DNA from 2 places in the Mesorhizobium sp. M0894 genome. Region 2 is predicted to be linked to the other one. Evidence: predicted binding sites of a transcription regulator. Region 2 holds the regulator's gene; the other holds the start of a gene.
What was found. Region 2 encodes PhoB, which activates phosphate uptake and scavenging genes when phosphate is short. Its sites were predicted from a motif close to TGTCATNNANCTGTCAT; they were not measured.
Positions count from the first base shown of each region.

Region 1: a site for PhoB is predicted at 2,007-2,023, ahead of NKH91_RS09670 (esterase-like activity of phytase family protein). Genes of this name have one in related genera too.

Region 1 is NZ_JAMYOG010000004.1:95,540-99,752, forward strand. It holds gene NKH91_RS09665 (L,D-transpeptidase) at 1-280, shown strand, start outside; gene NKH91_RS09670 (esterase-like activity of phytase family protein) at 428-1,906, opposite strand; gene NKH91_RS09675 (TIM barrel protein) at 2,154-3,143, shown strand; gene NKH91_RS09680 (sugar ABC transporter substrate-binding protein) at 3,185-4,213, shown strand, end outside.
Region 2 is NZ_JAMYOG010000003.1:74,258-78,470, reverse strand. It holds gene pstA (phosphate ABC transporter permease PstA) at 1-581, shown strand, start outside; gene pstB (phosphate ABC transporter ATP-binding protein PstB) at 578-1,381, shown strand; gene phoU (phosphate signaling complex protein PhoU) at 1,414-2,121, shown strand; gene phoB (phosphate regulon transcriptional regulator PhoB) at 2,138-2,827, shown strand; gene NKH91_RS06580 (ROK family protein) at 2,837-4,081, opposite strand.

The sequences.
Region 1 (4,213 bases), on a different contig from region 2:
GCTGGGCGCACGCGCGCTATATCTCTTCCGCGACGGCAAGGACACGATGTACCGGCTGCACGGCACGCCGGAGTGGGATTCCATCGGGAAGAACGCTTCCTCCGGCTGTGTGCGCTTCATGAATCAGGACATTATCGACCTCTACAGCCGCGTCGACGGCGTCGCGCCGGTCTTCGTGCGCCCGAACCTGTCGGCCGCCGGGAAGATCGCCGCCGTGTCGGACAGGACGGCCGAGCCGATCGATGCGGGCGTGCCAAAGGACGCGGAGATGTTGAGGTAAGTGCCTTCGACGGGTCATCAGTCTTAGGTTTTGCAAACCCACTAGAACACAATCCTTGTGCCGGCGAGCCGCAACTGAAGGGCCCGACCGTTCGATCGTGCCAGGCAGGCGGACGCGTTAGGCGCGTCCGCCTGCCTAGGGGTGTCGCTACTTCCCGGCGAGGCCTGGAAGCGTGACCTGATAGACCAGGAACATCGTGTCGACATCGGGGCCATCTTCGGCCTTGTAGGCCGCGCCGACCTGGAAGCCGTCCTGGGTGAGAAAGTCATTGTCGTTGGCGACGAACAGGAAATAGTCGTCGGGCCGTGTTGGATCGAGGACGCTCACCACCGACATCGCCTCCCACTTCTCCGAAAGGTTGTTGCGGTCATTGGGCGCGCCATTGTGCAGCCCGAAGCGGCCGAGCTCGGTCTTGTCGTTGATGTCGATGAACGGCGTCAGCTTGGCCGGCGTCACCGAGGGATCGAGCTCACCTTTGGGCGCAACCGGCTTGTCCTTGTCGAACTCGGTGCCGGCGATGTCGGTTGCCGCCGACACATCGACGACGCTGATCTCGCGATAGAGCGAGGTGTCGCCCTTCACCCCCTGGCCGTTGCCGCTGTCGCGCGCCAGCATCAGGAAGGTCTTGTCCGACAGAGCCACGATTTCGCTCTGCGCGGCAATCTTGGTCTTGCCCTTGGCATCGGTGAACACCGGCAGCGGCACAACATATTCATGCGCAAGCTTGAGTTGGGCCGGATCCGAGGCATCGTAGACCAGCGCGCGCGTGTTCTGGCGCGTCGAAGCGGAATCGCCGCCATCCTGTCTGGGGGCCGATTGCAGCACAGCGATCAGGAACTTCCCGTCCGGCGTCAGTGCCATGCCTTCGAGGCCCTGGTTGTTCTGACGGCCGGTTTCGGGATCCGTCGGATCTGGGTCTGCCGCGCCCGGTCCCGGATTGTTGGACGCGAAGTTCGGCGTTCCATGACGCATCGGGACAAGCGCCGCCGGTGACTGCGTTGCCGACATCAGACGCCCATCGGCGGAGAAGTGGTAGATGTTCGGACCATATTCGTCCGAGATGAACATGGTGCCGTCGGGCAGCCGCACGATCGCCTCGTTATCGAGCGCGAGCTTGCCGTTGGCTTCGGGCAGGATCGGCATGTCGTCGGTCGCGGCGCGCACGCCGTTGAGCGGATCGAGGCCGGTTGCGTCGGCGCCCTTGTCGTCGGTCAAAAGCATGGTGTCGGCAAGGGTTGCCTTGAGGCCCGACTGTTCCTGGCCGGCGGCTGGTGCCGCACCCGGTGCGATCGGGGCGAATTCGATGGCAATCGTGTTGATGCGCGGACGGTAATCGGTGGTGCCGACGACATTGTAGCCACGATCCGGCAGCAGCCACAGCGAGCCCTTATAGCCATCGGCGCCATGCGTCCAGCCGGCAGCGTCGATCGCCATGCCCGAGCCGGAGCCAAACGTCTCGCCGAACTTGTCCCTTTGGCTGGCCGGGATGCGACCGACACCGACCAGGCCCTTGTTGACGAAGCTGACGCCGCCGACGGTCGCTGCCTTTTCAGCCAAGGCCGGAGTCAAGGCGGTGAACATCGCCAGCGCGACTGCGAGGGACGCGTTTCGGTGCAGGTTTTTCATGGAAATCCTCTTTGTGACAAAACAGCCGGGATCTGAAAAAGCGCCGCGTCGCATCGAGAATGCCGCGAAAGCCTTCGGAGAAGCGATCTAGGACGCGAACATGATACTTGCGTGACAGTGCTGCGCTTGCCTGGGCCTCATGTGGTCGCAACTAGCCCGGGCATGGCGAATCCGTCGCCACCGAGAGCAATTAACAACTTTACAAATAATCATTCTTATGTGAAGTTATGACAATGAAAGGTCACCGATGACAGTCTGTCGTTTCGCTACCCGCCTCAATTCCTTTGCCTCGCGGCCACAGGCCGAGTGGCCTGATCTTGTTGGTAAACCGTCCATGCTGCAAATGGCGGCGCGTGCGGCGAAGGTTGCGGAATTGACCGATCTCGACCTCAACTTCCCCGACCATGTCGATGAAAAACCTGCGGAAATGGCGCGCAAACTCAGCGATCTCGGGCTTTCCATCAATGGCTTCGCCATGCGCTACTACTCTAATCCGGCCTTCAAGCTCGGCGCCTTCACCAATCCGGATCCTTCCGTTCGCCGGGAGGCCATCGACCTGACCAAGGCCGGCATCGACGCCGCGCGCGAGGCCGGCGCCAGCCTGATGACATTGTGGCTCGGGCAGGATGGCTTCGACTACGCCTTCCAGGCTGACTACGCAACACTCTGGCAACACGAAATCGATGGCATTCGTGAAGTAGCGGCGCATGATCCGGGCTGCCAGATTAGCCTTGAATATAAACCCAACGAGCCGCGCTCCTACAGCCTGATGCCCGATGCGGCGACGACATTGCTGGCGATCCGCGAGATCGGCCTGCCCAATCTCGGCGTGACGCTCGATTTCGCTCACGTGCTCTATGCCGACGAGCAGCCGGCTTTCGCTGCCGCCCTCATAGCACGGCACAGCAAGCTGCTCGGCGTGCACCTCAACGACGGCTACGCCAAGCGCGACGACGGCCTGATGGTCGGTGCCGTGCACACGCTGCAGACGATCGAGCTGCTCAGGCAGATCCGCCGCGACGGCTATGCCGGGGCCATCTACTTCGACACGTTCCCCGACATGACCGGGCTCGATCCCGTCCACGAATGCGAAGTCAACATCGCCACCGTCAAGCGCATGCTGCGCGTCGTCGAGCGGCTGGAAAAGGACAACCGCCTGTCAGCCGCCGTCGATCGTCAGGACGCGGTCGCGTCGCAGGCCATCATCCAGGAAGCCATGCTCGGGCCGGACAGCTGAGGCCGGCGCCATCACCGTTTTTCAACAAGGGAGGAAAGACCATGAAATTTCTGCTCGTCACCGCTACCGCTGCCCTGATGACGCTGTCCATCGGCTCTGTGTTTTCCGCGGATCTCGCGCCGCTCAATTCCGACACCGAGAAGGATCGCATCGACTGGTCGCAGCTCGAGGCCAAGTTCGGGGCTTTCCCCAAGCTGCCCGAGGGCACCAAGGCGGGTGCGGTCTCCAAGACGCTGACCAACGAATACTGGCGCTCGCTGGGTGAGGGCTACAAGTCGTTCGGCGACCGCATCGGCGTGCCCGTCGTCTACCAGGCGGCGCAGAGCGAGGGCGACCAGCTCGGCCAGCTCACCATCGCCGAAGGCCTGGTCACGCAAGGCTACAACGTGCTGCTCGTTTCACCGCAGACCGACTCCAATTTGCAGCCGATCATGGAACAGGCCAGGGCCGCCAACGTGCCGGTGGTCAACGTCAATGACGCGGTCATCCCGCAGGCCGAGTACTATGTCGGCAATGTCCAGCGCGACAATGGTGTGCGTGTCGCCAAATGGTTCATCAAGAACCGGCCGGATGGCGGCAAGGTTGCCATCGTCGAAGGCCAGGCCGGCGTCTACGCCGCCGTCCAGCGCACCGACGGCTTCAAGAGCACGATCACTGAAGGCGGCAAGTTCGAGGTCGTCGCCAGCGTGCCGGGCAACTGGGATCGCCAGACCTCCTACGACGCGGCCACCAATATCCTGCAGCAGCACCCCGACCTGATCGGCTTCTATGCCAATAATGACGGCATGGCGCTGGGCATCGTCGAAGCGGTCAAGGCGGCCGGTCTGCAGGACAAGGTGGCCGTCTTCGGCACCGACGGGATTTCCGACGCTTATGCCTCGATCCGGGCCGGCGAGCTGACCGGTACCGTCGACAGCTTCCCGGTGCTGACCGGCGAGGTGGCGCTGGAATCGGCGCTGCGACTGGTGGCTGGGCAGAAGCTGCCGCGTGTTGTTGCCACCCCGCAGGCGCTGATCACCAAGGACAATGCCGACCGTTACTCGGGCGGCGGCGACGCCGTGCGCAAAGCG
Region 2 (4,213 bases):
CGGGAACCTACATGGCCGAGTATGGACGCTTTTCGCGCATCACCACCGTCGTCCGCTTCATCAACGACATCCTGTTGTCGGCGCCGTCGATCATCATCGGCTTGTTTGTCTATGAGCTGATGGTGCGGCCAATGGGACATTTCTCGGCCATTGCCGGCGCCGTTGCGCTTGCCATCCTGGTCATTCCGGTGGTCGTGCGCACCACTGAAGACATGCTCAACCTGGTGCCGAACGCGTTGCGTGAAGCCGGTGCCGCGATCGGCGCGCCACGCTGGGTGGTGATCCGTTCGGTCGCATACCGCGCCGCATTGTCCGGCATCGTCACCGGCATATTGCTGGCGATAGCACGCATTTCCGGCGAGACGGCGCCGCTGCTCTTCACCGCGCTCAACAACCAGTTCTGGAGCAGCAATATCAACGCGCCGATGGCCAGCCTGCCGGTGACCATCTTCCAGTTCGCTCTCAGCCCTTACGAGGAATGGCAGCAACTGGCGTGGACCGGCGCACTCATAATCACCCTGACGGTTCTGGGCTTGAGCATCCTCGCCCGCAGCCTTACCGGACGCAGAGAGGACAGATGACACAGATGTTGTCCCCAGACATGACGATGGCCAAAACGGTCGCCGAGAAGACGAAGATCGAGGTCAAGAATCTCAACTTCTACTACGGCCAGAGCAAGGCGCTGAAGGACATCAGCCTGTCGCTGCCTGAGCGCAGTGTCACGGCCTTCATCGGCCCTTCGGGCTGCGGGAAATCGACGCTGCTGCGTGTGTTCAACCGCATCTACGAACTCTACCCAAAACAGACGGCCGAGGGCCAGGTGCTGCTCGACGGCAAGAACATTCTCGACCGGTCGCAGGATCTCAACCTCCTCAGGACCAAGATCGGCATGGTGTTCCAGAAGCCGACGCCGTTCCCGATGTCGATCTACGAGAACATCGCCTTCGGCGTCAGGCTCTACGAGAACCTCGGCAAGTCCGAGATGGACGGCCGCGTCGAACAGGCGTTGAAGCGCGCCGCGCTGTGGAGCGAGGTCAAGGACAAGCTCAACGCCAGCGGCTTGAGCCTGTCCGGCGGCCAGCAGCAGCGGCTCTGTATCGCCCGCACCGTGGCCGTGAAGCCGGAAGTCATTCTGCTCGACGAACCGGCTTCGGCCCTCGACCCGCTGTCGACTGCCAAGATCGAGGAACTGATCGACGAATTGCAAGCCGACTACACGATCGTCATCGTCACCCACAACATGCAGCAGGCGGCGCGCGTGTCGCGCCAGACAGCCTTCATGTATCTGGGTGAACTGGTCGAGTTCGACCGGACCGAGAAGATCTTCACGTCGCCCCGCGAGAAGCGCACGCAGGACTACATCACTGGCCGCTTCGGCTGAGCCGTTCCGATCATGCATATGAGGACAGGACCATGGGCGAACACACAGTCGCTTCTTTCGACGAGGATCTCGAACAGATCAGCAAGCTGATCCGCGACATGGCCGACCTCGCCGGTTCGATGGTCGGCGGGGCGACCAAGGCCCTGTTGAATTCCGACAACGTGCTGGCGCAACGCGTCGTTTCCGACGACGCCATCATGGATGCGCGTCAACGCGAACTGGACGACCGCGCCATCACCCTGATCGCCAAACGCCAGCCGATGGCCCACGATCTTCGCCATGTGGTCGGAGCGATCCGCATGGCGGGCGACCTCGAACGCATCGGCGACCTTGCCAAGAATATCGCCAAGCGTGTGAGTGCGGTCGGCCTTAGCGTCACACCGCGCGACCTATCGCATTCCATCGATGCGATGGCGCAGCTGGTTCTCATCCAGGTGCAGGGTGTCATCGAGGAATATGCTGCAGGCGATGCGGCCGCGTTGGCCAAGCTGCGTGCCGCCGACGAGCGCATCGACGTCAAATACACGTCCGTGTTCCGCGAGCTGTTGACCTACATGATGGAAGATCCGCGCAACATCACCGCTTGCACGCACCTGCTGTTCTGCGCCAAGAATCTGGAGCGGATCGGCGACCATGTCACCAACATCGCCGAAAATGCGTATTATGTGCTGACCGGCGAGCAATTGCCGGTCAATCGTCCGAAGCAGGACGAAACGACAATGTCCGCACCGGTGACATGATGGGGGTGCCCAGCCGATGATCGCACCACGTATAATGGTGGTGGAGGACGAGGAGCCGTTGGGTGTGCTGCTCCGCTACAATCTCGAATCCGAAGGCTACCAGGTCGAGGTGGTGACACGCGGCGACGAAGCCGAGATCCGTTTGCAGGAGAATGTGCCCGACCTTTTGGTGCTCGACTGGATGATACCAGCGGTTTCCGGCATCGAGCTCTGTCGTCGGTTGCGGGTGCGCCCCGAAACCGAGCGGCTGCCGATCATCATGCTGACCGCGCGCGGCGAGGAGAGCGACCGGGTGCGCGGTCTTTCGACCGGCGCTGACGACTATCTGGTGAAACCGTTTTCGACACCAGAATTCATGGCCAGGGTCAAGGCGCTGCTGCGGCGCGCCAAGCCGGAAGTGCTGTCCAGCGTGCTAAAGGTCGGCGACATCGTGCTCGATCGCGAATCGCACAGGGTCTATCGCAAGAAGAGCGAAATCAGGCTCGGGCCGACCGAATTCCGGCTGCTCGAGTTCATGATGCGGCATCCGGGCCGTGTCTTCTCGCGCAGCCAGTTACTCGATAATGTCTGGGGCGAGACAATCTACATCGACGAACGCACCGTCGACGTGCATGTCGGGCGGCTGCGCAAAGCCGTCAACAACGGCCGGATGCCGGATGTCATCCGCACCATCCGCGGTGCCGGCTATGCGATCAGGGAAGATTGACCCGCCTGGTCAGGCTACGTTCTTTCTGACGCTGGGCCTCATTTGCGCGCCCGGCGCGAAAATCTCCTGGTCGACGAAGCTTAACGCCCGCATCGCGCAGCCTTCGCGGATCAGCGGCAATTCGTTCGGCTCTGTATCGAAGGAGATCGAGCCTGAATGCTGACCGCCGGCGGTCTGGGCGATTGCCTTCCGCAAGGCCGGCTCGATCAGATCGAAGGCGGCGGCACTGGCGCCGACCATCGCGACCGGTGCCGGATCGATCAGCGCGAACAGCGAGCCGAGACCGAAACCCAGCGCCTCGCCGGCCTTGCGGTAGGCCTCGCGTTCCGGCCCATCTTTCTCGCGCGCCCGAGCCGCCAGTGCTCGCATGTCGGCGTCGCTGACGTCGGCGACCGGTTCGCTGTCGTCGCTCATCTGTCTGGCGTTGCGCCAGATGGCGTAGTTGCCGGCATAGGCCTCGATGCAGCCGCGCCGCCCGCAACGGCAGAGCGCGCCGCCCGGACGATGGATCATGTGGCCAAATTCGCCGCCCGAGGAATGCGTCCCGGTGAACAGTTCGCCCTTCAGCACCAGCCCCATGCCGATGCCATGCGAAAGCAGGATGGCGATGAAGTCGTCGCGATAGCGATCCGGATTGCGCCAGCGCAAAGCCACCGCCATCATGTTGCAGTCGTTCTCCACCGTTGCCGGGATGCCGAATTCGCCCTCCAGCATGTCGGCAAAGGCGATGTCGGTCTGCGGCGTGATCGGCGACCACAGCATGGCGCGTGCAGGGGAGTCGGTAATGCCCTGAATCGCCAGGGCGATGCGGGCGACACTGCGGACGTCAAGGTCTGGATCCTGCAGCCGGCGCCGGACGATGGCCATGCATTCACGGATCAGCTCGTCGCGCGGCATGGTCAGCGTGTCCAGCCGGCGCTGTTCCTCGGCGACCACCTGTCCCGTATAGTCGATAATGGCGGCCGACAGGAAATTCAGCGACAACACCACGGTCAGCACCGCCGCCGCTTCCGGGTTGAGGGCGAGGCCGACCTGCGGACGACCGCGTTTCAACGAAACGGGCTCACTTGCCTTGCTCTCGGCGAGGATGCCTTCCCGTATCAGGTCGGAAGAGATCGCCGATATGGTCGAATGGCTGAGGCCGGTGGTTGCGGCGATCTCCGTACGCGATGGCTGGCCGGCCCGGCGCACGGCCGAGATCACCATCGCCCGGTTGCGCCGGCGCAAATCGTCATGGCGGATTCCGACCGACATCGTTTTGCTTTCCTCCCGGTTTGCCGCGGCCGCTCATGAACCGGAAGCCGTCGGTAATGCCGACAAATAGTGTCGGATGAGGCAAATAGTGTCAGATGCAGGTGGCGCTGTCATCGTTTATTCCGAAGCTCG